DNA from 2 places in the Paenibacillus sp. BT-177 genome. Region 2 is predicted to be linked to the other one. Evidence: riboswitches for the same ligand, from Rfam matches in the RefSeq annotation. Region 2 holds a riboswitch; the other holds the start of a gene.

Region 1 (16,746 bases), on a different contig from region 2:
TGGACCTCTCCCGCTGCTGACCGCCGTTCCATAAAGTCACCCATCTTAAAAAAGGGGATGCTGGGCATAAAGTGCCATCGCTGCGCGATATACGCGTGCGAATACATACAGGGCGTTGTTTCGTCAAACAACTTGTAAGCTTGGCACGTTATGGCACGCTCACAAGCAAGCATGGCTATACTACTGCTGGGCTGACCAAGATGCCTTATCTAGGCTTGATTGTTGCTTGCCGTAAGTACTATTCATCAAGCTCTTTCGCCTTGAGAGAGAACTATGCAGAGCATTAATTACACCGGTTGCATGCTCGGTGTGAAGTTCGCGGCGATAGGGCGCAGCTATCGCCAGGCGGCTCTTACCTCCCCCACCTTATAGGCAGGGAGAAATTCTTTTTGGCGGCGGTGAAACGTAGCGGAGGGTAAGGATTTGAATCTGAAGAAGCGTCAGCGATCGGAAGATCAAACCCGTCCCGTAGCGGCCTTCCCCCGCCAACTTGAATGTTCCCCCTGCCGCTGTCTTTCCTCCATCATCTGCATATTAAAATGGTCTGCCCCTTTAAGCTGGGCCGCTGCCATATCCGCTACCAAAGTCACGCTCGATTCCATCGGTACAAAGCGATATTTGTAGGCTGTAAGCCGATGATCCGTTTCGTGAAATAAAATGTCCTGGGCATAATTGCCCCATCGGTCCTTAGGCATCAAATCAATCGTCATACCTGCATGTGCAGAAGGCAGCAGCATATTGGAGCCGTGAATGCCAATGACTAATCGGCTGGCTGCGTACACCTCGCATACCCGCATTTCACTATCCCGATCGAAGCGTGAGACGCGCTCGTCAGAAATCCATGCCGGGAAGCTTCCCGTGCGTCCAAGTCCCGCAACTGTAAAACGATGATCAGGGAAGCTTTCTCTCAGTCTGCGGAACAGTCCAATGATTTTGCTGCGTTGGTGATAAATTAGCGGTTTCAGGCCACGTTTGAGCTGTGGGAATTTTTGCACCGCTCTGGCAATATGATGGCTACCGCTCCACAAGCGGTCTTCCCTCCATACAAAGGTGATGCGTGGATCCGACTCAACTTCCTCGTCATAACGGGAGACCCCTGTAAATTGCTCAATTTCAAACTGGCTGGGATGTGAATATGCCGGGCTGACGTATACCTCATCAAAACGTATTAATTCCTCAATCATCCGATGATGTAGCAGAGGATAAAAGTTTCGTGCCTTGCTGAACGGCACATCGACCGTCCAAATTTCAGACACATATGCCGGCACCATCCACTCCAGCGACTTTTGCACAATAACGATGATCCCCATTTCCGGTGATTGCTCGTATTCGCGCTGAACATTCAGCAGCTTAAGCAACGCATGACCATACAAATAATCTATGGTGTTGACAATGATCACACGCGAAGAAGCTTTCTTTTTATGCACGGTCATACCGACTGCTAAATCATAGGAAGGATTCATCAAGGATTGCCGCAAAGGCTCTCCGAGCCATTTTCTTGACTTCGCATCACCGGTCAGGATATAGTCAGGCATTTCTACACGATAAGGTGAATACGTCGCATGACCGACCCTCATATCCTCAAGATATTCACGTCCGCAACCCTCACACTTAGTACTGACACATACATGGATTCCCTGCCACAGTACCTCTCCCCCACGTAACGTGTCTCCACAATGCGGGCACTGTTCCTCATGCCGAACAAATGGTTTAATCGGTATCATGATTGTTCTCTCCAACTTTCGGTACTGTAATATGAACATGCCAGAAGGTCAGGATTGACTTCATCATCCAACCCAAATTGGCTTTGACTTCCTTAAACAACAAATCCATTAGAAATACAGATATCGTAAAGGACAATATCGTCGCCACTAAGGACCCTCGAACCCCAAGCCATGGGATCAGCGCGTAATTGAAGGCGATATTCGTAACCGCACCTATTACCGAGGTCAGCAACGTGTATTTGAACAAATTTTCATTGGTGATAAACAAGCTTTTGGCGACACTAAAGTTGGTGAAAAATAGACGAATCGCAAACAATGACAACAGCGAACCTGCTTCAGCAAACTCTCTCCCATACAGCACAACTACTACCCATTGGGATAGAAAAAATAAGGGGACTGATGTCACAAGAAAGCATATAAACATCAGCCGATACACGTTAGACAACGTCCGTCTGTATTCGTCGCTTCCTTTCTGCTTGGAACGCGTCACCACCGGGGCATAGGCTGTCGTTAGCACGACCGGGATAAAGCCCAGCACCTCGATGAGTCGGAGTGCAACGGAGTATTGCCCGACTGCTTCGTTTCCCAACAATTCACCGATAATGACCTGATCAATCCGTGCCTGTACATATACAGCGGAGGAGGACAAAATAAGCGGCCAGCTGTGATTCATGATTCGCCGAGCAGTTGTGAAGCGGAACGTCCACTTGTTCACACGCCGTCCTTCCTTATGGAAGAAATACAGCAGCAGCAGGCTTCCCAGCAGAAACTCTCCATGAGCACACAACGCCACTGCCCATATTGGAATACCGGACAACAATAATATGATTTTGACGGTGGAACCGAGGACAAAGGCGGTGTTCTTGGCAACAACCGTATATTTGGACAACATCTGTGCACGAAACCAGTAGTCGATAATATCAAACAACTGAAATACCGAGGCCGTAGCCAGAATCAGATTAATTAACCGTACTGAACTGTCTTCCGGTCTGAGCAGTGAAATAAAGGAATAGGACAGTACAATGGCTACCAAAGTACCTAACAACTTCAGCAGAACCGTCGTACCCAATAGCTCGTGCTCATCCTTAGGGTGTTTGACAAGATCGCGTACTAATATAGAATCAAAGCCAAGGGTCGTGAAAATCAGGAACATCCCGAAAAAGGATTCCGCATAATTCCATTTTCCCAGTTCCTCTGGTCCCAACACTCTCGCCATGATGATGCTAACCGCCAGCCCGAATACCATGCGAATCATTTTGTCACCGAACAGCCAGGATGTATTCACCAGCAAACTTCTGCGCGGTTTGGCACGTTTCTTGACTAATGTCATATGTTCTACTCCATCTTGAAAAATGACCTTAAGCATTGCTTTATGATCTGTTGAGCTGTCATACAGCTGAAATCATGTACAACGAAGAGACCCCCCGGCCAGGCGGGTGGCCTCTCCACCTCTTACACGACGACAGAAGCTTCGACTGCAGCCTGCCTTTTTACACGCTCCAAATCTGCATCCACCATCATACGAACAAGCTGCTCGAAGCCGACTTCCAATCGCCAGCCCAGCTTTACCTTCGCCTTGGCACAATCGCCAAGCAATAGATCTACCTCTGCCGGTCGAACAAATTGCGGATCAATCACGACGTAATCCTCGTAATTTAAACCTACATGAGAAAAAGCAATTTGCAGCAGTTCACGCACAGAATGCATTTCTCCCGTGGAAATCACGTAATCATCTGGTCGATCCTGCTGAAGCATCAGCCACATCGCCTTTACATAATCCCCTGCAAAACCCCAGTCTCGCAGGGAATCCAAATTCCCCATACGCAGCTCCTGCTGCAATCCCAGCTTGATACGAGCTACTGCATCCGACACTTTGCGTGTTACAAACTCCAACCCTCGGCGGGGCGATTCGTGATTGAACAAAATACCGGAGCAAGCAAACATATCAAAGCTTTCGCGGTAGTTGACTGTAATCCAATGGCCGTACACCTTGGCGACACCATAAGGACTACGTGGGTAAAACGGGGTCATTTCTGTCTGCGGCGTCTCCAGTACCTTACCGAACATCTCGCTGCTTGAAGCCTGATAAAAGCGCGCCTCCGGCTTGGCAATTCGAACCGCCTCCAGCATATTGGTGACAGATAATGCTGTAATTTGCCCTGTAGCCAAGGGCTGCGGCCATGAGGCCGCTACAAAGGATTGAGCAGCCAAGTTGTAGACCTCATCCGGGTCGGACTGACGGACGGCTTCGATCAGCGAAGCCAGATCGGTCATATCACCAGAAAGCCAGTGAATGTCATTCTGGATATGCGCTACATTTTCAAAGTTCGGTGTGCTGGTTCGTCTGCGCACCCCGTACACCTCATAATCCTTGGACAGCAGCAACTCAGCCAGATAAGACCCGTCTTGTCCGGTAATCCCAGTGATCAGCGCTTTTTTCATTCCAATTCCCCCACCGTTATTTATTGTTCAACCAGATCCAGACCTTGAAATGCCTGGTATACAGACCTTAATCCTTCTTCTAGTGAAATACGCGCCGACCAGCCCAGCCCGGAAATCCGAGATACATCTACCAACTTGCGCGGCGTTCCGTCAGGAACGGAAGTATTAAAAGTAATTTCGCCCTCATAGCCGACTACATTTTTGACTCGTTCAGCTAGCTCACGGATGGAAATATCCTCACCCACACCAATATTTACAATCTCATTTCCCTCATAGTTATTCATCAGGAATAGACAGGCATCAGCCAAATCATCCGAATGAAGAAATTCTCGCCGAGGCGTACCGGAGCCCCATACTTCTACAGTCGGAGATTGATTCAGCTTAGCCTCATGAAACTTGCGGATCAGCGCAGGTAGCACATGAGAGGTTTGGAGATCAAAATTGTCGCCCGGACCATATAGATTCGTTGGCATCACGGAAATATAACGGGTTCCGTACTGACGGTTGTAGGACTGACACATTTTAATTCCAGCAATTTTAGCAATCGCATAGGCCTCGTTGGTAGGCTCCAGCTCACCTGTAAGCAGATATTCCTCGCGCAATGGCTGCGGAGCAAATTTGGGATAAATACAGGTAGAGCCGAGGAATAACAGCTTGCTTACATTCGCCCGGTATGCCGCATCAATCACATTGGTTTGTATAAGCAGATTGTCACGGATAAAATCAGCCGGATATTCGTTATTGGCCAAAATCCCGCCCACCTTGGCTGCTGCCAGAAATACATAATCCACGGGCTCTGTATCAAAAAAATGATCTACGGCCTCATTATTGCGCAGATCCAGTTCACGGCTTGTGCGAGTAATAATATGACGATATCCCGCTTTCTGAAGCGCGCGGACAATAGCGGAACCTACCAGTCCATTGTGCCCTGCTACATAAATGTTGGAATGAAGCTCCATCCTTCTCTCCTACCCCTCTTTGTTAAAATGACTTTAATATGCATCCTTGGAGCCCAGCAGCACACGGAATGTTTTCAGCATGATAATCATATCCGTGCGGAAGCTGCGTCTAGATATGTACTCCAAATCCAGTTCTACCATCTGGTCAAAGCTTAGATGATTACGACCGCTGATCTGCCATAGTCCGGTGCAGCCCGGTGTGACCGTCAGACGCAGCTTATCCCTCATGGTGTAATCATGAACTTCTCTTGGCAATGGGGGTCTGGGTCCTACAAGGCTCATATGCCCACGCAGTACATTGAAGAGTTGCGGTAGTTCGTCGATGCTCGTTCTGCGAAGAAAGCGGCCCACACGGGTAATTCTGGGATCGTCCCGCATTTTGAACATCGCACCCTCAATTTCATTTTCCACCAGCAATGCAGACAATCTGGCCTCGGCATCAGACACCATGGAACGAAATTTGATCATGCGAAACGGTCGCTCATGTTTACCAATACGGATTTGATAAAATAATGCACTTCCTTTGGGGTCCTCCAGCTTGATCAACAAAATGACGAGCAGAAATACCGGGCACAGTACGATGATTCCAATAAAAGACAGTATAATGTCCATACTTCGCTTCACGAACGGATATATGCTCCATCCTTGTCGTCGTTCAAGCCCATGAGCGACCGTATATACATCCACTGACGCGCTCAGCACTTTGGCCTTGTTCGAGCGGGAAGAAGACACGTCTCATCACCTCACTCCTTATTGATAAATATTATTTATACATTGTTAAAAGAATTTTATATACTCTTATTTCCCCCGATTTATTCATGTCAGATTGCGTTCCTCCATACCACGCTCGGCGCGGCGCTTCACGTTATTGAGCACTACACCCAAAACGCGCGCCTTTACTCTTTCCAAATTTGCCTTCGCCTTCTTAACGACATCCTTTTTGACCTTCCCTGCCTGCACTACCAAAATGACACCATCACACATGGCACTTACAATGAGGCCATCCGGAAAAGACAGCAGGGGGGGCGTATCCATCAGAATCACATCATAATGTTCTTTGAGCTCAACTAGTAGAGCCTTCATTCTACGGGAACTGAGCATCTCGGACGGATTGGGTGGATTCGGTCCAGCCGTGATCGCATGCAGATGATCAATCCCGGTTTCCTGAACCACATCCTGCCATGTCTGTTGATTGGCAAGTACCCGTGTAAGCCCTGTATGATTGCGCAAACCAAACATATGATGCAAGGAGGACCGACGCAAATCCATGTCCATAACCAGCACCTTTTTTCCTTCTTGTGCATAGGTTACAGCCAAATTGCTAATCGTGACTGTTCTGCCTTCACCCGCCTGAGCGGACGCCACCATCATCACTTCAATCGGCTCGTCTATAGAAGAAAACTGGATGTTAGTGCGGAGCATGCGGTACTCCTCCGACACGGAAGACTGAGCATGCAAGGATGTAACGAGCTGATTATTGATTAATCGCGGCATATTGTCCCTCACCTACCTGTTTAGGAGTTGTAGTAGAGCTGTCAGAGCGTCTATCTTCTTTTTTCATTTTTGTAATCAGGGATAGGGTAGGCAGACCAAGTTCTTTTTCAATATCTTCCTCATTTTTAAATGTATCATCCAATACCTCCAGCAAAAACGCCAAGCCTATTCCCAGCAATAAAGAAATGGCAAAAGCAATAAAAATCTGTATAGCGGGATTATTGTTCACGGGAACTGCTGGATCATTCAGGCTGGCTTCGCTTAGGATAGTGACATTGTCCATTTTCATGATAGAGGGGATTTGCCGTTTGAATACTTTGGCTACCGCATTGACGGTTTTCACAGCCTTCGTATACGATAAGTCGCGGACTGTAACATCCATGACCTGTGAATCACCTGCGGTGTTTACTCTTAATTTTTGCGCCAAAGCTGACGGAGTAACCTTAAGATCGGGGAAGCTGGCGACCACCTGATCCATAATCGCCGAGGAGATCATAATTTGCTTATAGGAGTTCGTTAAGGCTATGTTAGTTTGCACCACACTGTAATCGACGACACCTGCACGGTCCGGTCGTGGCGTCTGATTAATAATGAGCTTGGCGGTAGCTTCATAAACCTGCGGGGTAAAATATACATTTTTTATGCCTACTACAGTACACACCAGCAGTACAATGCTACCAATCAACCACATTCTTTTGCGGATCAAACGGATGTACTCTTTCAACTGCACAAGACCAGTCCTCCCTGCTTGACTTGTTTTCGATGAATAACGCTTGTACTGATCCTCTGCATGACGGGGAAAAGAACGATGCATGACCCTCTAATCTATAGTAAAATGTTGTATAATAGCGCATAGAAGGTCTAGCCAGCGAATAAGTACAAAATGCTCAATCATCGTTGGCCTCTTAAGGGTATATAAATGAAGATATCAGTGAAAACTATGAAATACAGATACGTTATGTAACTTGCATAATTAATTTATGATACAAATTGTATCTTGTCAAGCGCAAAATTGCTTTTCTTACCTCTCTTAACCTTGCCTTCAGGAGGAACAACAGATGAATTATGGAACCCGCATCGCTGAATTACGAGAACATAAGGGACTAAAACAAGAGGAATTAGCGCAATCCCTCGGAATTACGCGGGCGGCTCTTTCTCACTATGAAAAAAATAGACGCAAGCCAGACTTTGAGACCCTGACCAAGCTCGCTGATATTTTCGAGGTAACCATCGATTATTTGGTGGGACGTACGAGCCACCCGACAGCAATATTGGATTCAGATGTGAGGAAATTTGTGGATCAGCTTGAACTGTCCGACGAGGATATCCTGCAACGTTTTAACCTGACGATTGACGGACGCACCTTGTCTGAGGAAGAAGCCAAACGTTTTATCGCGTTTGTTCGAATGGAACGAATGATGGAATAAGGAACGCGCCGCTGCTTGATGTTTTGCTCAAGTAGGACCAGCAACTGAAAATTACACGCGCTTGTCTTTCCGGTACTTCGTTCTATCAGCATCGCCCTCCAGCCATTCTGGTGTCGTGATCCCACATTGGAGCAAAATGTTCCGGATGTCCAAGTGGATGGCTGCTTTGCCTGCTTTCCGTGCGTTGTCTCGAAGAAGAGGGCCATTCCCCCCTAATTCTGTTTCCTTGTTCATTCAGCACTAACCTCACTTTATTAGTCTTGGTCACCGGAAAGAAATTCCCTACAAACCACGTATGTATAGTCATGAACAAAACTATTATATATGAATACATACCTACAATGTTGTCGTCTTATGACGAGAATATAAAAGGATTTTCTTATTTTTTTCTCCATTATACGTAAAGTATTAGCAATTCAGAACGATTTACAAATAAAAAAGAACCTGTCAGGTCCTATTTCCTCCTGATAGGTTCTTTTTTGTTTTCTTTCGGAATGATGTTAGATATTCATGAGGTAAGGTCCTATATGCATTCCGGTGTAACTAAGCAACCTCGGCTGCCTGAGAAACCTGAGTACCTCCGGTCGCTCGGACTTTGTAGACGTAATGACTTCCAGCTTTTACGGTGCGGTCCGTATACGTGCTTCCTTCTACTTGCGAGGCAATCACTTGATAGGCACCGTCTGTACGGTCAGCACGCAGCACATCATAGGATGATATGCCTTCTGCTTGAAGCCAATTAATCTTTACCGCCCCATCCTGAATTGAGGCTGCTTTTACCTCTGTTGGGGCAGAGGCCGTGGTTTGATCTGTACTTTTTAGTTCCAAAATATATTGTACTGATTCGCCAGGACCCAGCTTTTCTTCAAAATCAAGGGCAGGAGAAGCCTTGAGCCCTGATATGGAACGCTGCGCCTGAGTGTAGGTGGAACCCGCTCCAAACCGTTCCCCCGTGTACAAACCAGCTTTCGGCATCGTCACCCGCACACGAACGGTCTGCGTTGTGGATTCAAAATTCACTAGGTTCACCAGCAATTTGTTCGAGGTAGCGCCGCTACCTGCCAGTGGTTTAAGCTTAGATGTATCCACCGCGCGAACATAGACCATCTTATCCTTGGTCTCCTCTGGATTCAGTATGGTATAAGTCAGCGGTTTACCGTGCGTAGCATACGCTAGACTCAAGCGTCTCATGATCTTAACGCGAGTGTCCTGTCCTTGCCCAAACGGATAAATTTCCGTGTTAGCCGGGTTGTGACTTTGCAGATCAAAGCCCGTTTTAAACAGCGTATAATCCTTATAAAAAGCAGCGTGCTGGATAAACATATCGGCAAACCCGATTTGCGATCGCATAATCCGATCGAATGCAGCTGCTTGTGGCTGACTAGCCCCGTAATCAGGATTGTCTCGATGCGTATCGTTAGTACCAAACTCCGTGTTTAGCATCTTTTTCGCCAGTCCGTTGCTCGAACCACCAAAGGTTTTCAAATTCTGAACGAAGCTGCCCCCGCCCTCTTCATTATACGATTCACCGTAGGCATGTCCGTTGGTCAGGTCGGTGACTTCTTCCAGCTGTTTACGCTGTGCCGGGTCCCGTTCCCATCCATCCGGATCACCGCATTTTTGCGTACCTCCGGTTTGATTTTTGCACGCCTTGGTAGAGTATGTCGGCCAGTAGGCCCAACCCGGCGCTACGGTTTTGAGATGCGGTGCCAATTGCTTGCCTTCCGTATTCAACCACTTAGCCACAGCCAGGTCTACCGCCTTGGAACGGTTAAACAATCCAGGTTCGTTATCTACTTCATAATATTGAAGGTATGAACCGTATTTTTTTACATAATCACGCAACTTTTGCTTGGCCGTCTCTGGCAGAGTACCATCTTTTTGCAGCTTGATATCACCTGTGTATAGATACAAAGCAGACGATTGCATATTATACTGCTTTAACGTTTGATAGTAATCATCCACATCTGTGCATGCCTTGCCTACATTACTGGCACAAGTTACCCTCATGACGTTGCCACTATAAGCAATTCCCAGCCATTTGAGAACGTAAGGTAGATGCTTAACTGCACCCTGATCATAATAAAATTCTTTATTATTCACATTCGTACCGGTCAGTATATATTTCCCATGTACTGGTTCGGCCGCAGGGGAAGCTAACGTCTCCAAGCTCAAGTCATCCCAAGTCCACCACACATTTTTATCTTCTGCAGAGGAGCAGTATAGGCAGCGCGCTGTCTTTAGCTTGAGTACGTTAACACCGCTTTGCAATTGTTCTTTGGGAATATACAGCTCGTAATTATTTTTGAAATTATAGGTACTCCCAGTACCGGATACCCCGGCAATCTGAATAATTCCGGACAGCTGATGATTTGAAAAGACAGCCATCTGCGGCACCGCTTTGCCCGCATCCAAAATCCGAACACGGAATATCATACCATTGGGAGGAACCTGATTCAGTTTATACTGAAGTGACAGTTCTGGATTCGTGGATGCATTCAAACCTGGAGGAATATCACCACTGCTGAGCAATACCGGAACTGTTGTACTCTCTGCTTCCGACAACGCCGAGAATGTTCCTTTAGCAGAGGATTCGGTAGAAGCTGCTGCTGCAGAAATTTCGATATTATCCCTACCGACCACTCCTTTAAATTCCGCTGAAGAGTCATCCCTCTGGCCCAGCTTCCATACTGGACTGGCCGCCGCTACCTTATCCGTCTGCAATTCTGCACTTTTTGAAGGCGTGTATATAAACCAAGCGATCATGGTTAGAGCTGCGACACCTAGTAATCCGGATAATACGACCGTATACCTATGGGTCAACCATTTTTTCATCATATGATACACCCTCTCTCCTCAAAATTTATGACCGGGAAAGAGTATCTATCAAGGAAGAAACAAAGCGTTTCCGGGAACCACCGCTTTCGCTTCATGCTGACTTTCCCACATCAGACGAGCCATCGCATCGCCTTTTTCATCATAGTATTCCACTTTTAGATCTACCATTTTACCTGCTTCCAAAGCAATACTGCCTTTACGCTCTGTCCAGCTTTGTTTGAACCAACTGTCAATCACCAGCTTGCCGTCTACCCATACGCGAATACCATCATCGGATATAGTTGTAAATGTATAGGTCTCGCTGTATTGTGGTTTGATTTTACCTGTCCAGCGAACCGAGAACTGGTCGGCATTTACCTTGGGATCAGCAGCAACGGCGCGCCAGTTATAATCCAGCTTGCTGTCTGTACGGATCAAAACAGGACTGCCGTTCACATTCATATTGTTAAAATATTCGCCCCGCAGCCCGTTCACATATACTACATCAGGAACAGAAGGAGAAGTCGGAGCTGGGGGTACGATTACTACTGGCGGAACCGGGATAGGCTCACTTTGTCCCTCATCCGGTAAAGTCGGCACATCTGCCCCAGGTTGTTGGGTTGCTGCCAGCCCATTTTTCACATCATCCCGTGTCAAACTCCTCGAATCGTTCATATAATCCTGTATTTGATTGGTTGTGTTATTCTCAGTCAGCATCTTGCCCCAAGTCATGGAATACACCCATTTGGGCTGTGCCTGCAACACCTCAGAGCTAGGCATCTCACCATGCTCGCCAATGGCAATCGGCTTATTCCGTGCCAACCCGAGCAGTCCTTCATAATGACTTTGCTTAAAATCATTGTTGTAGATGTCTACTGCCAAAATATCCACTTTGTCATCCCCCGGATATTTCGGGGTATACGGGACAGTATAGGAATTGGGAGCATTGGGACTCCACACCCACAGCAGATTGTTCAACTGATGCGTGTTTACAAAACGGTCGTACATGATATTCCATAGCTGATTGAAATTGTTTTTGTTTCCCCACCAGAACCAGTCACCATTCATTTCATGATAAGGTCTCCACAATACTGGAACCCCTGCATCACGAAGCTGCTTTAACGATACAGCGACCTTATCCAGATCGGCAATGAGGAGGTTATACTGCGTAGTGCCTGGTGTCACGTATTTATTGAACTCCGCCTGACTTACTTTCGCCTGCACATTGGCCCAAGTCAGCGATCTACCCGGCAACGCTTCATGAAAAGTCATCGTCACAATGCCACCAGCTCTGCTCCAACGAATAGCGCTATCGACGACATTTTTACGTTGTGCTGCTTCTATAGTGTCGGATTGACCAGAGATGGCACCCATCTCATAGCCGTGCAGACCCACATACGCCTGGCTGATTTTTTGGACCTTGTTGCTTAATTCATCTGGACTTTCCAAATAATCATGCTGACCAGTGACTGTTTTCTTTCCAGAGATGCTGAGTAAATAATTGTATAGTTCACGGGCCTGAGTAGAAGCGTCCGAATTAACAGGTTGTAATGAAGCGGCATTCACCACAGACAGAGAATCACCAAAGCCGACGGGAAACAAAGAAAAAAGTATAACAACGGGGAGTACATGACGTATCAGTCGATACAGAGGAATAAAATTGAATCTCACTTTAGCTCTTCCTTTCGGTAGCCAGGCTGCCATCCTTACGGGAAGGCCCTTTAGCTTTGCGTACCAGTCTTTCGACAGGGCTGCGTTTATCGTTGGAAGGAGTTTGGATTCCTTCTTACCCTAAGTATCGACTTTTTTTTACCAAAATTTAATAGGTCATGTTCATGAATTTACAGGTTTTCGCCCAATTTCGACAGTTTGGGCCATTATTTTTCATCAAATCTTCTTTTTTACGTTTTTACGCAAATAATTACGAGATAAATTGATGACGAGAAATTTCACTCCAATCCATACAAAAGCGTACAATATCCTCTTCAACCAACTCAGAGCCAGTCTGAACTTCAATCAAATCCACATCGGTTACAGCCAAAATGCTATGCTTCGTCCCTTCAGGGATGCGAACTACGTCACCGGCCTTCACTTTATGCAGTTTCTCATTCAAAATAATTTCCGCTTCGCCGCTAATAATGGTCCAGATTTCACTTCGTTTGAAGTGAAGCTGGTAGCTGATATTTTTACCTTTGTGTACGCGGATTCGTTTGGTCAGTACCTCATTACCCTCGTCATACTTTACATAGTCTACAACCCGATACTGTCCCCAACGACGTTCTTCATACATTGGACGCTGATCATGAGCCTTGAGCACTTCCTTGATGCGTGGACTTTCTGCCTTATTGGTCACAAGAATGCCATCTGGGCTAGCGGCTACAATCAGATCATTCGTTCCAATGATCGCCACAGGAATGTCCAACTCATTAATAAGACTCGTGTTGACGCAATCTTCCGTTACTACCCCTCTACCCACTTGCTGATGAGACATCTCTTCTGTGAGTGTATTCCAAGTTCCCAGATCCTTCCAAAAACCATCGTACGGAAGCACTACGATGTCTTTTTCCTTCTCGACTACTTCGTAGTCAAAGCTGATTTTTTCCAGAGACGCATATTGTTTTTGCATTTCTTCATAATTCAGCGGCAGGCCCTTGGATGCCAAAATATCCAGCAAATAGCTTAATTTGAATGCAAAAACCCCGCAGTTCCATAGAGCATTGCGTTCCATTAGTCGCTCCGCCTGCTCCCGGTCGGGTTTCTCTTGAAAATGGCTCACTTCGCGGTAGCCTGTGCTACCTTGAGTGGCATCGTTTTTCGGAATAATATAACCGTATTTCTCTGAAGGATAGGAAGGGACAACCCCGATTAGTGCAAGCTTTCCTTCACTCTCCTGAAGTGTATGTTCGAGTTGGGCTACGGAAGCAAAGAAAGCATCCTCTACATAAGGATCTACAGGCAATATAGCTATAATTTCATCAGGCGAAACACCCGCAATGGAATATAGATAAGTCGCTGTCAGCGCAATCGCAGGAAAAGTATCTCTGCGTTCCGGCTCAACAATGATGCGCGTATTCGATCCGATCTGACTCTGGATCATTTCGACCTGCGCTCTCCCTGTCGCAATAAACGAGGATTCGGATAATCCGTTGTCTCCCAATTGTCTCCATACCCGCTGTACCATGGATTCCGAAATCCCTTCCGGGCTCTCCAGTACCTTCAAAAATTGTTTGGAACGGGAATCGTTGGATAACGGCCATAATCTTTTACCGGAACCACCAGACAAAAGTACGAGCTTCATAAATCTCCACTTCCTCTCTATAATGTGTGGGCGATCGGATGAGGCAAGGTTGAGTAGCCCGCTACGGGCTGAATTTGATCTTACGATCGCTGTTGGACCGGGATTCATTCGATTGTATAAAATCGTATAAAGGTTTGAATCCCGGTTCAAAGGCGACCGCTATCGCTTCTCCAGATTCAAATCCATTCCTGCGCTACTCAAAAATGCATCATATCGATCATACCTTGTGGTGCAAAAGGCACGACCGGACATTATTAAGTCCGGTCAGCCTGTAAAAATCTCACGCTTTCGGCGCTTGCCCGCTGTGCTTGCAAGCTTCTAGTAATCGAGGTTTCGTAACGCCTTGCCAAGATTGCTGCGACAACCGCAATGGCGTCTTAATCGGAAGGAGCGGCTTCAACTGTGCCGCTCCTTCTGATACGCCCTTCTACTCCCATCCCATAAGGTGGGAGATTAAACATCGTGACTTGGTGCGGCAAAAGCAGCGGAGCGGGCAGAATTGTTCTGAAGAAGCGTCAGCGTTTGCCTTTATCCCCGGATTTTAACCTTTGAATGTTTAATACAATCCAGAAAATCCGGGGGTAACAGCAATCGGAAGAACAATCTGCACGCGCAGCGCCTTCAGTGCCTCCCACATCACCACAGTCACTTTTTAATCTGTCACTTTTAAACTTCCACTTTATCTCTGTTCCACCCACTCATCCGCGGACGACCCACGGAGTAGTATTCCAGCCCAGAGCCTTGGATCTGTTCCTCGGTGAATACGTTGCGACCGTCAATCAGAACTGGCTTGTGTAGAATGGAGCCCAATTGCACGAGATCAACTTCTTTGAACTCTTCCCAATCCGTCAGCAGGCACACAGCATCGTTTCTTTCGGCGGCTTGCTGCGGGGAGGAGCACCATATAATATTCGGGTGATCCACGCGCTCCTTGAATTTATCCATCGCAATGGGATCATACAGCTTGACAATAGCACCTGCCTGAATGAGCGTTTCTACGATTTCCAGTGCTGGAGCTTCGCGGATATCATCTGTATTGGGCTTGAAGGCGAGGCCCCAAATGCCAATCGATACGCCGTTTAGCTGACCCAGCGATTCACGCAGCTTGGATACAATCATAAAGCGCTGGTCGGTATTTACCTCTACCACCGATTTTAACAACTTAAATTCATAGTCTACATTACCCGCAATTTGGATGAGCGCATTCGTATCTTTCGGGAAGCAAGAGCCCCCGTATCCGATCCCTGCTTGCAGGAAAGAGGAACCAATCCGTTTGTCCATGCCCATACCTTCAGCCACACAGGTAACGTCCGCGCCAACCTTTTCACAAATATTAGCAATCTCGTTAATAAACGAAATTTTAGTTGCCAGGAACGCATTGGAGGCATATTTGATCATTTCAGCACTGCGGATATCCGTCACATAGATTTTATCCGTGAATACCTGATGCAGAGTGACCATTGTTTCACGCAAACCTGTATTGTCCAGACCAATAATGACGCGATCTGGATGAAGCGTATCATTGATGGCTGAGCCTTCTCTCAGGAACTCCGGCGCGGATACAATATCAAAAGACAAACTCGTATGACGAGCCACTACGTCCTTAATCTTTTCGTTCGTTCCGACAGGTACGGTACTCTTAGTCATAATAATCTTGTACCCGTTCATGGCTTTCCCGACATCGGCGGCCGCCTGTTCAATGTAGGACAAATTCGCCTCGCCGTTAGCCAGTGAAGGCGTACCTACTGCTAAAATGACGATATCCGAGCGACGTACCGCATCGGCCAAATCCGAGGTGAACTCTAAACGGCCAGCTTCCAGATTCAACGCGATCAATTCCTCAATACCTGGTTCATAAATCGGAGATTCCGCACGGTTCAACATATCGATTTTGTACTGCTCCAGATCGACACAAATTACCTCATTACCTTTTTGCGCAAAACATACACCCGAGACGAGTCCAACGTATCCAGTACCGATTACAGCCAGTTTCATTCCGTTCATCCTCCTTTTAGAAAGTTCACATAGGCTTGTTCTACATACTTTTTCAATTGATCCTTGAAGTTATCTTCATCAAATTTGCGGGCATGGGTAATGATATCGTCCACATTCCATGCATGTTGCTCAACCTTTGCGACGGCCTCCAGCACATCGTCTACTTGATGCTTGCGGAAAAATACGCCGTTCACATGAGGAACAATCGTATCCAGCGCTCCCCCACCCTGAAAAGCGATAACGGGCCGTCCGGCCGCATTCGCCTCCAAAGGCGTAATACCGAAGTCCTCTTCCCCCGGAAAGACAAGTGCCCGGCATTCGGCCATCAGCTTGTTAACCTCTTCGTCTTCAAGCCTGCCGAGGAACTCAATGTTCGGGGCAGCCATGGCTTCGAGTCGTTTACGATCCGGTCCTTCGCCAACGATGCGTAGCTTAAGACCGTTACGTTTGAATGCCTCAATCGCGAGATCAATGCGCTTGTAGGACACCAAACGAGATACGATCAGATAATAGTCACCGATGCTTGTAGCACGTTTAAAACGGGATGTATTGATAGGAGGGAAAATAACATCTGCCTCCCGTTGGTAATA
Region 2 (16,746 bases):
AAATGCTAAAGTATTCCCTCACACGCCGAGTTAACTCATAACCCGACATTTGGGGCATCATGACATCGGCTATAATTAAATCCCATTCCCGATGATCCAGCCTATGTAAGGCATCCTGGGCACTGGTTACAGTGACAAGTTCGTAAGGCTCCGACTCCGAGGCGAGAATGCCCTCTAACACCCTTAAATTGACCGGATCATCATCTACTGCGAGTATGGCAGATCGTGCAGAGCCTGCTGCAACTTGCATCACAGCCTCATTCTGTAGAGCTATAAAATCAGTATCTGCTTCTTCATCCATACATACCTGCTCGTTATCTCGTGATTCGTCTGGGGTAGGTGAGGGATCGAGCGGTAGTGTGAAAGAAAAGGTTGAGCCTTGACCAAGTTCAGAACTTACACTCAAAGATCCTCCATGAAGCTCCACCAATTGCTTGCTGATACTCAACCCAAGTCCAAGCCCATCCCCAATAACCGTCAAATGAGAATTTCCTTGTTCATATGGACGAAATATTCGCTTTTGCGTCTCCCCATCTATCCCAACGCCAGTGTCACGCACCTGAATACTGGCCATTTCGCCTTGGATGTGTGCGTGAACGGAAATAGTCCCCTCAGCAGTATGTTTAACAGCATTGTGAAGGAGATTGAACAGGATTTGGATTACTCGGTTTTCATCCGCTAATACATTCGGAAAATCAGCAGGGATGTTAACTACCATGTTTAAAGGTTTCCCATCTGTCATGAATTGAAGCATATCCAATACACCCGAGGCTACAGCCTTGGGCTTCAGGCTTCTTTTTTCCAGAATAATATCCTTTTCACGTAGACGTGTAACATCCAGCAAATCATTCAATAATAAGGACATACGGCGGCCGACCGTAACAAGCAATTGCATGTTTCTCCTGTTGGGTTCATCCAGGGCGCCGCCCCGGTTCTCCAGCACAGTCTGTGCTATATTGATCATCCCATGCAGTGGATTTCGCAGCTCATGAGAGGTGTTGGCTAAAAATTCATTTTTCACCTGATCAGCGCGCTGCAATCTGTCCGACAGCCTTCTCAGTTCAGCATTCGTATTAAAAAACCGTTTGAACCAATAGGATGCAAATGCCACAAAAGCCAGCACAATATCCCAAGGGTAATAGGGGAGGTCATTCGTCTTGAAAATGCCCCACAGCATGCTGGATGCGATGCTAATGGATGCTAGCAACAGAAAAACAGCCTCTTTTTGCCCTCTGAATGTTCTAAGAAAAGCAAGGGAGGGAACTGTAGCACATAGAGTAATAGCCGGTAATGCGATAAGAACCATAAGAAATGCATACAGGCTGGATGCAGGTGCAAGTAACACCAAAATCGCAAAACAACAGTGGCCTATAAAAACAATCTGAATGATTCGGGATCGAACCAACAGAGACTGCGCTAGCTTCAGTACACACATGCCTATTCCAATATAGGAAAGGGTGGTTATCTTTAACGAAAGACCCAGATTAATGGGGAACCAGTCCAATAAAAGCTTGTCATCGTCTGTCAGGATGGATAATACCGTGCAGATTACAATTCCCGCAAAATACAGAAGCGCCTTCTTTTGTGGATTCATAAAAAATATAACGACTATATATAACCCGTGAAGCAACAAAATAATACATACCATAATTTGCATTGCGATCGTGAAGTTGGTTCGGCTATTCACAGCATCCGCGCTTCCAAAAATGATAGGCTTCATAATTCCTCCACTAGCAGAGAAATCAAAATTGGATACTTGGATGACAATCTCAATGGCCTGCCTGTTCGCATCAAACATGGCAGAGAATGGAACAGTTGATCCTATATGCTGTTCGACCTTGCTAGAGACCTGACCACTATGACTAATTAAACGACCGTTCACAAATATGTTGGATGCCGTACTGATCTTTCCAATCCGAAGTCCGTATAGAGTGTCCTCCGACCTGTCACTCAAAATAAGCAGCCGATAGGTTCCAACGCCATATGCCTTATGATCAACAGGAGATACCGACTCACTCCATAATCCTGGTACCTGAATGGTCTGGCGCTGCTTCTGCATAAGTAAGGATTTCAGTTCGGCAGAAGAAGATAAAGTCCCAGGATAAAACTCCCACTCCCCATTTAATGGCAGGGTCTTTATCTCCTGCAGATTCAAGCCCCTCAGATCCAGAATTCCCGCCTTGGCCCGGGGATAATCCTGATTGTGGTAATAATCAAACCACAACAAACGCAAGCCGATAATCACGATCAGAAATGACAGCGTAATTAAAAAAAAGTTCCGCTTATTCATCTACTGGTGATCCGGCACCATACATCAACGTACCGTTGCCGGGCTCTCATCTGAACCAGCAGCATTGGATGGTGACCAATCCTCATAGTTTCACAACCTTATCTACACAAATTTCATTTATCGTTCCTTAGCTCAGATTGTCCGTGCTACTCAAGCAACATACGAACCCCAGTAAGCACAATTCCAATCAGAAAACCTGTAAGCGCACCGTTAATCCGAATCCATTGTAAATCCTGCCCCAGCTTGTCCTCCATTAAAGCGATCAGTGAGGCATCATCCATTCGATTTACATTTTCTCGAACCAGATTACCAATCTGACTATGGTTTGCTTCCACTACTCCGGTAACACCTGCTACGATCCACGAATTGATCTTGTCCAGCAGCCCCGTATTTCTCCATAAATCAGACAGCATTTGATCCAGCAAAGGTACAATGTACGCCGTTACATAACTGGCATCTTCCATGTAATCCAGCAGATTACGACGAAGCTCTTCAAGCTTATCGGATATGGCTGCATCACCTTCCCAAGAATCAATAAAGGTGTTTTTCCAGTGATTCAGCCCCTCCCTGACCGTATCTTTGGCCGCCAGATGAATCAACTGTGTGTTGAACCCATCCAGGACGGCCTGACGACGCGGATGTCCTTCATCTCGAAGCTCCGCTACGCGGTCCAGCAAAAAGTGACGAATCATCTCGCCCATACGCTCCTCATTCAAATAGCCAAGGAAAGCGTTCAGGGCAAACTGCATAAGCCCGCTGACCTGCAAGCCGCTAACAGCCTGCATCCCCAGGGTGCCTAGCGTAACCCCGGTGTCTGACCGCAGTAGCCAGGACTCCGTCTGCTCCAGCGCATAATCCAACGCCCGTTGGTCATACTTTCGCTCGCCAGCTTGCCGGGCGAGCACCTCTAGCAATGGTCCTATATCGAATTCTGTCGCCTGTCGTTTAATCCCAGTTGAGATGGCCGGGGCCAGCTCTGCCAGCGGAATCGAACGGACAAGTTGCTTGGCAAGAACATCTATAAAAGCGACCGCTTCGGGCGTACGTATTCCTTTTTCCACACTTTTCAGCACCAGCTCTGCCAGTCTAATCTCGGCAATTTTAGATGCAATACTTTCTTTATGAAGCAAATTGTTCTCGACCGTGTTAACCAAGGCATCGGTCAGCTTTCCCCGATTTTTAGGGAGAAGCGCTGTGTGTGGAATCGGAATGCCCAGCGGATGACGGAATAACGCGGTTACGGCAAACCAGTCTGCCAACCCTCCTACAAGTCCGGCTTCAAAAGATCCGGCCAAAAGACGGGCCCAGCCAAATTGTTGAAAAGGTAACGTAGCAGCAAAGCCCGCTCCCATCATAACAAGTGACCAAGCTGCTGCGGTTTTTGTGTTTTTTGTTTTTCCCATCATGTAGTCCTCCAAACTAACTGTAAAATTTGTTTCATTTCATCTGTAGTACCATCATATCATTGCCTGTGCAGATACCAAAGGTCACCATACTCTATTGTCAACAAATTGCATGATATTTAAAATTTGCACATTAGCTTAAATTGAGTTCGCATAACCACACTTATCCATACATTTTCGTGAACAAAATCACAACAATTAAGTTACAACTATTTTCTAACAAAATGAGCCCTTTGAATCATTTTGTCGAATTATGGTCCCATTTTTCTTGCAACCTAAAGGATATATGCCTCAAAAAGTGGAATTGCAAGATTATGATACATTCATTGATAAAGTTAATTATTCCCAACATCATTCTTTATTCCATCAATTTAAGGAATGAATTCCAGAAGAACCCTATCCTTTTCAAATAGGTGCTTTCTGGTTAATTTTGTTATATAATGTATAGCCTCAAATCGATACATGAATATACTTTAATGTGATAAAATAACCTTTGTAAATGGGAACTCCGGTTCTAAAAGGATATTCATGAAACAAACTACAATTGTCTTACTAAAATTGTTCTTTTGTAAAGGAATTGGATATGACAACAAACCAAAAAAATGCCCAGTATGTCTGGAGCGAAGATCCAGTTGCAATTATATGTACACCCTCTGCTTTTGCTAAAAAATCCCTCTTTTATATACAGGAAATAGGCTATTTCAAAACAGATGCTTATGTAATGGAACGGCAAAAGCTCACCTCTTTTTTGCTCCTTTTTACTCTGTCCGGGAGAGGGGAATTACAATACCGGGGCAAGGATTATATATTGAAACCTCATGATATGCTTTTTATTAATTGCGAAGAATATGTACAGTACAAAACTTCCTGTCAGAAGACATGGGAGTTTATTAGTGTGAATCTATATGGCAATCTTATTGACCATTTCTACGAACAATTCGATAAACACAATAAGCCCGTAATCTCACTAAAGGATTCAAGTGCAGTATTGGACAAGCTGCGCACCTTATTACATGTACAGCCAGAACGAAGCTTATCCTCTGAGCTGCTCTCATCCAGGATAATCGTTGACTTGTTAACGATTATTTTACAGCACCCCTACACCAATCCCAACGCGAATTCAGATGGAACGGCAGAGGTGCGCAAGGTAAAGCAATATCTGGATCAATCCTATTGCGAACGGATCACGCTGGATTCGCTAGCAGAAATGTTTGGTCTAAACAAGTTCAACCTGGCTAAAAACTTTAAAAAACAGATTGGCTTTTCCCCTATTGAGTATCTTATTAATGTTCGTATCACGGCTGCTCAAAGCTGGCTTAAAACTAGTGATGTAGCTATTGTGGACATCGCACAATATGTGGGCATTCCCAACACAAGTCATTTTATCAATCTGTTCAAAGAGCACATTGGAGAAACGCCTCATTCCTATCGCAAAAAATGGGGAAACCGTATAAAATAGGTCTTATGTATAATCTCCAAGCTTGCTTTGTCGATAAATAGCGAAAATTTGAGATTTAAACTTGCCTAATAGAGTACCTAACTGATAGAATAAAAATACAAGCTATTCAGGATAAATGGCAAACTTGTCGAAAGGCAAGGACGCAAAGCTACAGGGCCTTCTGTATGATGGCAGCCAGCTACCGGTTGAAGTGGCTTTTTGTCGTGCTTTTTTCCGAAAACTTTATACGAAATGGCAAACTTGTCGAAAGGCAGGGACGCAAAGCTATAGGGCCTTCTATTTATGATGGCAGCCTGGCCACCGAAAGGAAGTTTTTTATGGGGAAAATGATATTTTCTACACTTCTCCTATTTTTCATGCTGTCCGCAATACTCTTAAATTCGACAATTTACGCTGCTGATAGTGTTGCATGGTTGGATCAAAACAATGTAAATCATGGGACGGTCAGTGTGCGCTACCCCGTTAAACCTAACGTTAAAACCAAGATTTTGGTTACCAAAGATGCACAAAAATACTCTTATAATCTAACACCCGGGAAATCCGAAGAAGTATTTCCTCTCCAAATGGGTAATGGGAACTATAACATCAGTATTTTGGAACAGCTTAGTGGTAATCAATATAAAGTGATAGGACAAGATACGATCGAGTTAAAGCTAAACGATAGCAAGGCGGTGTATCTTAATTCCGTTCAAAATATTAACTGGAGTAGTACTAATCAAGCGATTCAAAAAGCCCGTGAGTTAACCCAAGGTGCAACAACGGATCGCGAGAAGCTCCAAAAAATCTATGACTACGTAATTAGTCATATCAAGTATGACTCCAATCAGGCCTTTGCCTTAACGACTGACTATCTGCCACAAATTGATCATACGTTAAGCTCTCAAAAAGATATTTGTTATGGTTATGCTTCACTGATGGCTGCTATGTTACGAAGTGTAGATGTACCAACCAAGCTGGTTATGGGCAAATCCTCCTACGTGGACACTTACCATGCCTGGAATGAGGTCTACATCGACAATCAATGGATGGTCGTAGACACTACAGTAGATGCAGCACTGTATATGGGTAAGCAGAAATTCGAAATGATCAAAGATCCCTCCAAATACATTAAAACAAAGCAATATTAATATCAATGTTTTTAATTCATATTTTTTAAAAAATGAAAAAATAGAACTACATTTCTTGAAGAGCCTTGATCACATGATCAAGGCTCTTTTTCTATCCTTGTTGAGAAATTGTTGAGATGTGGCATGTATTCTAGTCCAGGAAGACAATGAGATTTCCAACCATTATCTAATTTCGAGACAAAAGGAGGAAGTTCATCCCCGAACATAAATTTTCATAAATTCTGAACAAGTAATTAATGCGGCTAACATAGCATCATATGAATGAATGATGAATATATAAATACAGTTCTCTCGACCTCGAAGGAATAACCATTAGCCGTTAAATAAGAGTATTTTAAGAATAGGAGATTTGTTTACCGTATGAGAAAAAAATGGAATGCAGCAACGGTTGCGCTATTGCTCTTTTTGCAGTGTTTGTTCAGCACAACACAAGCTTATGCACAAAATCCCGACTCTAATCTGCCAGTGACCCCAGGAACCGAACCGGTTCAGAGTGTGACTAACGATGTTTATCCAATGCCCTCAGAGCCAATTAACATCCCACCTGCTGTCCCGGCTCCAGTCCCTGAACCAACTGCTGGCTCAACTTCTGAAGTTAGGGCAACTCAAGAAAGTATTTTAACCAAGCTAACCCTTACAGATTCTACTGGAAGTGTTATTGATGCAGTGTATAATCCCGATAGCCGTATTGATATTGGTTCCGCCATCCATTTAGGCTATGAATGGGAACTGCCCAACCATACGTATAAAGCTGGAGACACCTTTACCTTTCAATTACCTGAGCAATTCCAAATTTACACAGATATTACGTCTCCTTTGACGAATACAGATGGTGAAGTAGGTCATTTTACCGTAGACCGTCAAGGTAAAGTGGTTATGACATTTAATGATTACGTAGAAAGCCACTCTAATGTCAGCGGTAAGCTAGAGATCAAAACTGAATTTAGCACACAAATAGAAAAAGGCAGTACACAAGTTATTATTGCGATCCCGATCAAAGGCGGCGAGCAAACGGCTATCGTAAATATTAAGCCTGCAGCTGGTCCTACAATGGAGAAACAAGGAAAGTTTGATGGAAAAGACCAAATTCATTGGACAGTTGACGTAAATAAACACTTGGATCCTATCAAACACGCTGTAGTAACCGACCCAACTCCCCAAGGACTAGAACTAGTCAAGGACTCCATCCGGGTAAACCATTTACAAATTAATGTGAACGGAACCACCGTGCTGGGGGACACTGTTAGCGCAGATAAGTATACAGTAGAGGCTGATCCGGTTGTGCCGGGCTTCAGAATCCGTTTTAACGAGGAGAGTATTAACAGCGCCTACCGTATTCAATACTCCACAAACATAACAAGCGAGGATACTCGTTTCTCCAACACAGCCACTTTTTCAGGGGACGATGTGAAGGATACCTCCGCAACAGCTACAGTCACTGTTCAACGCGGGGATTTTTTAAGCAAAAAAGTGGAGAAATACGACCCAGTCACACAAACGATCTCATGGGCAATCAAATATAATTTTGCCAACAAAAAAATTCCCGCAGCTAAAGCCGCATTAAGTGACCGTTTTAATAACAGCCAACAACTCATCATAGATTCACTTAAAGTGTATAAAGGGGATACACAGGATGAGCTCCTTGCATCCCAATACAGCGTCACTCCAGTTATTGACGATCATGGTACCAATGGTTTCAATCTGCTTTTCAATACGGATATTGAAGCCCCATATACCATCCGTTATCAAACAAAGGCTATAGATCGTGTAGTTAAAAATAGTAAAATAACGAACAGTGTAACTTCTGGTGGGGTAACAAAAGAAACAACCACCGAACTGAAAAGTATAATTATCACCAAAGGCTATAAGGAACCGAACTATAACACCAAAACGATTCCTTGGGTCATTTCTATTAATGCGGATAAGTATACAATGGATCAAATCGTTATCGACGATGCCTTTCCGAATGGCGGTCTGGCCTTATTGCCGAACACATTGAAGATCCAAAGCGCGGACGGAAAAACAACACTAACATCACCGACAGACTACGAACTGATCCCTCTTACGCTGGATTACAAAAAAGGGTTCACTATACGTTTTCATAAAAAGATTCAAGACACGTACACCATTAACTATACAACTACCTTTAACAATGAATGGAAAATCGACAAAACCAAGCCTGACTTTTGGAATAAAACCTCTATCACTTGGTTATACAACGGACCAACACAAACTGCTGAGGCCGAAGCTCGATTATGGCCGGACAATATGACCCAGCAAAATGGCGCGAAGTCAGGTAGTTACAATGCCAGCTCCAAGCAAATTACATGGGACATTAAGGCCAACTATAACCGCAAAACTCTGAATCATGCTGAAATTAGGGATACCTTGTTACAAGGACAAAAACTGGTCCCAAATTCAGTTAAAGTGTACGATATGACCCTGCTCGGGTGGTGGAATGGCGTACAAAAAGGGGGCGAAGTGCCTTCGAGCCAATATACTCTTGTTTTGCCTTCCGCCGCTAACAACAACGAACTGAGCATCCAGTTTAACCAGTCCATCAACTCTCCTTACTGGGTCACTTTCCAAACAACATTGGAAGGAGAGCTTATTGACAAAGAGATTAACAATAACGCTCTGCTTATGGATGGAAAAAATGTAGATTCGGAATGGGCTGCCAAAGTGACTGTGCCCCACGGTGGAGAATACGTGACAAAGTCCGGTGCTCAGAATGGAAATAAAATCGACTGGAACATCCATATCAATGAAGGGCAATCCCATGTCTCCAACGCGAAGATCGTGGATACGCCCAGCAATAATCAAATTCTGATTGAAGATTCCTTCCATCTATACTCCACCAAAGTGTCTGCCAACGGAGAAGCTGTTAGGGACACTGAGTTAGTCAAGGATCAGGATTATAAGCTAAAAATAACAACGACTGCTCAAGGTCAGCAATCCTTTGAGCTTGCCTTTGCGAAGGCTATATCATCAGGTTATATTTTGCAATATAAATCCTTTCTTCAAGCTGAAGACAAGGCAAAAGTGAGCAATAAGGTTAATTTCGAGGGCGACCGTTTGACCACCGAAATCAGGGAAACAAGTAAGGAAATTACCGTGCGCACATCCTCTGGTTCAGGATCAGGAGGAGGAGTTACGGGAAGTCTGGAGATTACCAAAGTTGATGAGGACGATCACAATAAGGTTCTATCCGGGGCACGTTTTGCACTCTATGACAAGAATCAGAAAAGAGCACCTCTTGTCCAAACTACCAATTTGGACGGGAAAATCGTATTTTCTTCATTGAGTTATGATGACTACATCCTGGAGGAGCTTACTGCTCCTGAAGGCTACAAAATAACAGCGCCAAAAACAGAAATCAAAATAGATGCAACTATCAAACAAAGTTCAGGCATTAAACAAATCGTAATCACCAACAAAAAAGACACTCCTGTTGATCCGGGTCCGGGTACACCTACTGATCCAGGCACCCCTACAAACCCAGGTACGCCTACAAACCCAGGTACACCTACCGATCCGGGTACACCTACGAGTCCGGGCTCAGGCAAAAAACATGATAAGGACCCTGAAATAACTGAACCTCCGGCGACGCCTGTTACGCCCGTAACAACCGAAGAACCGAAAATTATCGAGGATGAGGATGTTCCGTTGGGCGTTCCGGTTATTGAACAGCCACCTGTAGAACCAGAGGCGCAACCATCCGCTGAACCAGGGGTGCAACCTGAGACACCGGAAGCCGATCCTCACCAGGAGCCTTCTCCGCCCGTGAAGATTGAAGAAGACCCAGTACCTAAGGGTGTAATCCGCCTACCAGCAGAAAAACCAGAGAATCCAAGTGATCCGGGTCATACACCCAAGGTGGATACATTGCCAAAGACAGGAGAAGACAGTCCTGCTCCCTTCTATGTAAGTGGCATGTTCTTAATTCTTCTGGGGGCCTATCTGGGTTATAGACGAACGCATAAAAAATAAATAACATTTTATAATCAAAAATCCCCCTTCTCAGCTCATCACTAGCGAGAAGGGGAATTATTTTACATGTCCGATCTATGGATTACTGTATTAGGAGGCTTTTTAATTGCGTAAGCTGGCATACGTGAGCATCATGTTAGGAATCATCATCATGTTATTTCCTACCGCTAATGAATGGTTGGAAGATCAAAAGCAAAAAGAGCTATTACAGGAAGCTGAATCATTATCAAATACAGATACATCGACACTGACTCCCGAAATGATGAAAGGATATACAAATTTGTCCAATTGGCTGACAAATACTGCAGCAGCGGATGGGCCACAATTGTCACAAGCCACTCCCCCATCGTCGGCTTCAGAGCAAGCCCCAATCGCTATAATCCAGATTGATCGTATCGGGCTGGAACTTCCTGTACTCGAAGGTGCAACCCAACAGCATATGAGATATGCAGCCGTACATATGTCGGAAACTGCGACACTCGGCCAGGTGGGGAATGCTGCCATAGCCGCTCATCGCTCACGAACAACTGGACGTTTATTTAACCGGCTTAATGAGGTGAAAATCGGAGATCAGATTCTAATTCACACTCGGGGTGAAAAATACGTATACAAGGTCTACAACATTTCAGTCGTCACTCCTTCAAATGTCTCCGTTTTAAAAAGCATCAAGAAACAAAAGCTTCTCACACTAATTACCTGTGATCCTCTTGTAAATCCGACACATCGACTCATCGTTCATGCCAGACAACTAACCTAATGCCGCTAATAGAAGCGGAATAACCTATAAACTATATTGGTGGTGAACCCATTGAGTATATCTTTAACAGCCTTACTTCTAATCGGTCTAACTTTGGCGCTGTGGATATATACGTTAATTTTTTTACATTCTGTGATGATGGAAAGAAATTTGCTGCGGAAACTTGCCTATCAGGACCCTGTAACGGGTCTGTTCAATCGGAATGCACTTGAGCTATTTTGGAAACGAAGCAACGGCAAGGAAGGCTTTGCTATTATGTATCTTGATCTGGATGGATTCAAAGCCATTAATGACACAAATGGACATCAAATCGGTGATAAGCTGCTCAGACGGGTAAGCGATCATTTACTCCAGGTAACAAACTCCCATCAGAAAGCTTTTCGAATCGGTGGTGACGAATTTCTACTCATTATGAAGGATTATGATGCCGATCAGGTCACAGTTCTGGCAGAACTGCTGCTGCAAAAAATCAGCGTTCCTTATAACATCCAGGGAATCAATCTTCAGGTTACAGGTAGCATCGGGATTACTATGCATCCTTCTCCGAAGAAGCCCCTGCCTTCTTTACTGAAAGAGGCCGATATCGCCATGTACCAAGCGAAAGGAATGGGGAGAAACCGCTATGCTGTATACCAGAGGATCAAACAGAGGCCAAACGTCAGATCATATGGTACTGCACGAGTGATAAAGTTTGCAGCTGGTTTTCGAAAAAAAACAAAGATCCAAAGTATACAACAAATGGCAACTCTCTAACACTAACAAGAATACCCGTAACAACAAATCAGGCGGGTAAGTCCTGTTTATCCAGGATTATACCCGCCGATAAAATATTCCTACTCCACCTTACCTTTGGCAATCAGCTTGAAATCATCAAAGTGGAATCCTGGTGCAACAACACAGGTTACCAGCACAGGCTCATCCCCCAGCGGACGTGCCGTTTGCCATACAGTTCCTGGTACGAGTGCTTGTGGATGTTGTCCTGCCTCCACGTCTGCGCCAACGATAATTACCGTTTCTTCGCCAGGTTCTTCTCCGCTTCCACCCAATTTTAACTCTATAGGGCTTCCACTATGGTACAACCACAGCTCGTCAGAATGGACCACATGCCATTCGGAGAACTCACCCGGATGCAGCAAGAAATACGTAGACGAAGCTGCAAAGCGCGGACCGGAATACACATCCGGTAGTACAGGCTTCGGAATTTGAAAATTGGCCTTCCACATCTCTTTGTACCAGCCGCCTTCTGGATGGGGCTCCATACCCAATGCCGTGACTAGCGGTGAAATAGCTTTCGTCATTGTCTATCCTTCCTTTACCCTAAATTCCTTCTTCCCTACTGTAAAACATAGCGCTCCTTTTGTCACGTTTCCCCCTCTGCATGTCGAGGTTTCATAGTTTATGTCAAACTAAATAACATTAAATTGTGGATATATATTCGTTTTCATCATATAAATAACAAATAACTAGTATGAAAACCGCCAAAAACACTTTTCACGTAAAGTTTATTGACATAAAATCTTGTTTTTTATTGTAAGCTTATAGTATCATGAGAGAAATTTCGAAATTCTAATAGAGCTTAATCATGTCAGTCTGTCTACTAAGCGATGTATTCAAGTCAAAAAAAGGGGTGAGCTCTCTGATCCAATTTCGCAATGTCAACAAGCATTACGGTCACTTTCATGTACTTAAAGACATCAATCTTCAGATTAAGGAGGGCGAGGTCGTTGTCATCATCGGTCCCTCCGGCTCAGGTAAAAGCACCCTGCTTCGCTGCATCAATCGTCTGGAAACGATATCTGATGGGGAGCTAATCGTTAACGATGTCCCCGTGCATGACAAAAAGATTGATATTAACGCCTTCCGCCGCAATATCGGGATGGTGTTCCAGCATTTCAATCTGTATCCCCACAAAAAGGTGATTGAGAACATTGTACTGGCACCGATGAAGGTACTGGGCATCCCGAAAGAAAAAGCTATTCAAACTGCCCTCACCTATCTGAAGCGTGTCGGAATTGAAGAAAAGGCACAGAGCTACCCCGCCCAATTGTCCGGTGGACAGCAACAGCGGGTTGCAATTGCCCGTGGACTCGCAATGAATCCGAAAATTATGCTGTTTGACGAGCCGACTTCAGCTCTGGACCCCGAAACGATCGGAGAGGTGCTGGATGTCATGCGCTCGCTTGCCCATCAAGGCATCACGATGGTCATCGTCACTCATGAAATGGGCTTTGCTCGTGAAGTGGCTGACCGCGTGATTTTTATGGACAAAGGACAGATCTTGGAAGACAGCCAACCTGCTGAGTTTTTTCAGAATCCGGGTGAAGAACGGGCTCGCCTGTTCCTGAGCCGTCTGATTCATCATTAAACAGACTATTATTAACTGGAATAAAAATTGAAAGGGGATCATTTTGATGAGAAAAAGATTTCAGTGGAGTACTTTGGTGCTGGTTGCATTAACCTGTCTGCTCGTCTTGGCAGGCTGTGGAGGTAAGCAAGAAGCAGCAACGTCAGGAAATGAAGCAGCAGCTTCCAACGGGCTGGAAGCCATCAAACAGCGTGGAAAACTGGTCGTTGGGGTGAAGTACGACACCAAGTTATTCGGACTAAAAGATCCGGCTAGCGGGAAAGTCGAGGGCTTTGATATAGACATCGCCAAGGCTGTAGCCAAGCATATTTTTGGTGATGAAACCAAGCTCGAACTCAAGGAAGTCACGTCCAAAACACGAATCACCTTACTGCAAAATGGGGACATCGACGCTATTATCGCCACGATGACCATTTCGGATGAGCGCAAAAAACAGGTCGATTTCAGCGATGTCTACTTTAATGCAGGGCAATCCCTACTCGTGAAAAAAGGAAGCCCGATCACCGGTCTGGAGTCCCTGACACCCGATACCAAGGTACTCGCTGTTAAAGGCTCTACCTCCGCAAAAAATATCCGCGAAAAAGCGCCCAAAGCAACGATTTTAGAGTTCGAAAACTATCAAGATGCCTTCAACGCCCTCAAGGCAGGTAAAGGGCAAGCGCTGACGACCGATAACTCTATTCTGCTTGGCATGCAACAGCAAGATCCGAATTATACCCTAGTAGGTGGGAACTTCACAGAGGAACCTTACGGCATTGCAGTGAAAAAGGGGCAGACCGAACTGCTGCAAGCCATTAATGATACGATCAAGGAACTGAAAAGCAATGGGGAATACGATAAGCTGCATGAGCAATGGCTTGGGGTTAAACCCGAATAATGATCTTGTGAAGGAGCCGCGATTGCGTGCTCCTTCCTTTCTTAGCTCTGGATAAGGAGGTATACCCGTAGATGCTAACTTTTGATATCAACGTACTTTTCGATCATGGCGATCGTTTCAGAGAAGGCTTGCTTCATACCGTTCAAGCTAGTGTTATTGCCTTGATCGGAAGCTTCATTCTGGGGGCTATCATTGCCATCTTCCGAATTGCGCCTTTTAAATGGCTAAACTGGATCGGTACTGTCTATGTAGAGGTCATCCGCAATATTCCATTGCTGATTGTTGTACTGTTTTTTTATCTCGGTCTTCCCACTTTGGGCATCCCCTTGGACGGCTTTGTATCTGGAACGCTTGGATTGACTGTGTACACCGCCTCTTTTATTGCAGAAGCTATACGTGCCGGCATTCAATCTGTACCCAAGGGACAATTTGAGGCGGCAAGGTCCTCCGGGTTGAATTACAACCAGACGATGATCAGCATTATTTTACCGCAAGCCATTAAAATTGTACTGCCTGCAATCGGCAATCAATTCATCAATCTGGTTAAAAACTCTTCCGTACTGGCCATTGTGGCTGGACTGGATCTCATGTATTACTCGGATCTCATTAACTCAGATACCTTTCTGCCCATCACAGTCTATGCGATCACGGCGCTGCTGTATCTTGTATTGACGGTTCCGCTCAGCTTTCTTGTGCTATATATGGAGCGACGCTTGTCCAAAACATCCTAAGGAGGGAAGCCCGTATGGATTTCGGTGGATTGTTTGCATGGCCTAATGTGCGTTTTATACTGGAGGGCTTCCTGCTCACGCTGGAGGTCGCTATTTACTCTATCATATTCAGCTTCGCTCTCGGTATTGTGTTCGGCATCCTGCGCTATGCCCGTATACCTGTCCTTTCACAGGTTGCAGCCTTTATCATTGATCTGATTCGCAACCTGCCCTTATTGCTCATTATTTTCTTCATCGGCATGGTTTTGCCATCCATCGGATTATCGATTTCCCTCAAGTGGGCAGCCATTACAGGACTGTCGATCTTCGAGGGAGCCATGATTGCCGAGATTATGCGCAGCGGTCTCAATTCGGTCCATAAAGGACAGCTGGAAGCCGCACGTTCCTCCGGTCTAAGCTATTCTCAAACCTTATGGCATATCATTCTACCCCAAGCGCTTCGTCGCATGGTACCTCCTATTGTCAGCCAGTTCATTTCCCTATTCAAGGATACCTCACTGGCTGTCATTATCAGTTTGCCGGAGCTGACGCATAACATTCAGATCGTCGGTGGACAAAATCAATCTTTTGTCATTCCAGCTCTGCTGTTCGCCGCTTTCCTGTACTTTGCCGTTAATTACAGTATGTCACTGATTGCACGCAGGCTAGAAGTTCGTACACATTAAAGCACGTAGTACTCATCAGGGTTGCCACTAGTTGGAACACTCTGTTAGTACAGCTTGTATCTTTTCAATTAATCGCTTCACTGCTTCTCCCTGGTAACGGTCAGACCGATAAACCAACTCTAGCTGACCTTGGGGCACGCCACGCAAAATAGGTACCGTGCAAAAAAGTGAACGATCCAGTTCGGCCGCAAGGGACTTCGTCTGTAGGGTTACGGCAAGTCCCTCCTGCACCCAGCGCAGGATTGAAGGTATAGAATTTGTTTCCAGGACGGTTGCAAAGGGATACCCGCGATCACGGAAGCATTTCTCAATCAGCTTCCTGCCGGGATGGCACTCTGGCTGCATCGCCCAGGGTACATGCCTCAATTCGTCCAGCATAAGGGAAGAACGATTGGAAAATGCATGATTTACGGGGACAATAAGACAGTAGTTCTCTGTGCGAAGAGGAAGCTGGACAAGCCTTTCATCTGTACCCGAATGTAGGGTGATGCCAACGTCCACACGGTTATCCAGCAGCTGTTCTGTTACATCAAAGGATGGACAGATGTGCAAGCTGATTTTAGGAAATGACCGATGAAAGTGGGCAAACATCTCTTGCAACGACTCCTCTAGCTCCGGTAATGCGATACCAATCCGTAAACTGCCGCGTTGCTCGGTACGCAGTTCCTCAATAGAAGCCTTCGCTTGCTGTAAATCTTTGAGCGCATGCGCACTGTGTTGCAGCAGCAGTTTCCCGGCATCTGTCATTTTGATTTTCTTGCCTGCACGGTCAAAGAGCGTCATGCCCAGTTCCTCTTCCAGCGCCTTAATTTGCAAGCTAAGCGTGGGTTGAGAGATACCGATCTTTTCCGAAGCCTTCGTAAAATGCAGTTCCTCGCATACGGCTATGAAGTATTGAAGCTGACGTATTTCCGTCTTCCTTCTCTCCCTTCGAGAATCCCCAGAATGTTTGCATGAACAGGTCAAAAGAAGCGCGAGATCGGATCAATCCGGTTCGCGCTTCTTCAGGTTATTGCGCTTTTTTAGATTATTGGGCTACTTCTGCTTTTTCCGCGGTCAACGTAATATTCGCAAACGCGTCT

Evidence for each region. A riboswitch is a leader RNA that binds a small molecule or an ion and turns the genes downstream of it on or off. The one in region 2 is predicted to bind cyclic di-GMP.
Region 1: linked by a shared signal. The riboswitch ahead of OIU26_RS08610 (glycosyl hydrolase) and the one ahead of OIU26_RS22710 (transglutaminase-like domain-containing protein) in region 2 are both predicted to bind cyclic di-GMP.

Annotation. Positions count from the first base shown of each region.
Region 1 is NZ_JAOYTP010000002.1:482,008-498,753, forward strand. Features, by position in the region: gene OIU26_RS08555 (hypothetical protein) at 72-287, shown strand; gene OIU26_RS08560 (hypothetical protein) at 456-1,724, opposite strand; gene OIU26_RS08565 (flippase) at 1,711-3,054, opposite strand; gene gmd (GDP-mannose 4,6-dehydratase) at 3,177-4,166, opposite strand; gene fcl (GDP-L-fucose synthase) at 4,187-5,125, opposite strand; gene OIU26_RS08580 (sugar transferase) at 5,159-5,857, opposite strand; gene OIU26_RS08585 (CpsD/CapB family tyrosine-protein kinase) at 5,942-6,619, opposite strand; gene OIU26_RS08590 (YveK family protein) at 6,600-7,349, opposite strand; gene OIU26_RS08595 (helix-turn-helix domain-containing protein) at 7,678-8,046, shown strand; gene OIU26_RS08600 (hypothetical protein) at 8,098-8,280, opposite strand; gene OIU26_RS08605 (hypothetical protein) at 8,590-10,884, opposite strand; gene OIU26_RS08610 (glycosyl hydrolase) at 10,933-12,534, opposite strand; cyclic di-GMP riboswitch class I at 12,548-12,629, opposite strand; gene OIU26_RS08615 (sugar phosphate nucleotidyltransferase) at 12,785-14,161, opposite strand; gene OIU26_RS08620 (UDP-glucose dehydrogenase family protein) at 14,828-16,156, opposite strand; gene OIU26_RS08625 (glycosyltransferase) at 16,162-16,746, opposite strand, start outside.
Region 2 is NZ_JAOYTP010000011.1:24,574-41,319, reverse strand. Features, by position in the region: gene OIU26_RS22725 (ATP-binding protein) at 1-2,290, opposite strand, end outside; gene OIU26_RS22720 (DUF445 domain-containing protein) at 2,437-3,693, opposite strand; gene OIU26_RS22715 (helix-turn-helix transcriptional regulator) at 4,277-5,152, shown strand; cyclic di-GMP riboswitch class I at 5,260-5,338, shown strand; cyclic di-GMP riboswitch class I at 5,376-5,457, shown strand; gene OIU26_RS22710 (transglutaminase-like domain-containing protein) at 5,509-6,279, shown strand; gene OIU26_RS22705 (collagen binding domain-containing protein) at 6,640-10,269, shown strand; gene OIU26_RS22700 (class D sortase) at 10,376-11,026, shown strand; gene OIU26_RS22695 (GGDEF domain-containing protein) at 11,162-11,779, shown strand; gene OIU26_RS22690 (cupin domain-containing protein) at 11,860-12,324, opposite strand; gene OIU26_RS22685 (amino acid ABC transporter ATP-binding protein) at 12,609-13,391, shown strand; gene OIU26_RS22680 (transporter substrate-binding domain-containing protein) at 13,438-14,268, shown strand; gene OIU26_RS22675 (amino acid ABC transporter permease) at 14,340-14,999, shown strand; gene OIU26_RS22670 (amino acid ABC transporter permease) at 15,014-15,664, shown strand; gene OIU26_RS22665 (LysR family transcriptional regulator) at 15,692-16,630, opposite strand; gene opp4A (oligopeptide ABC transporter substrate-binding protein) at 16,692-16,746, opposite strand, start outside.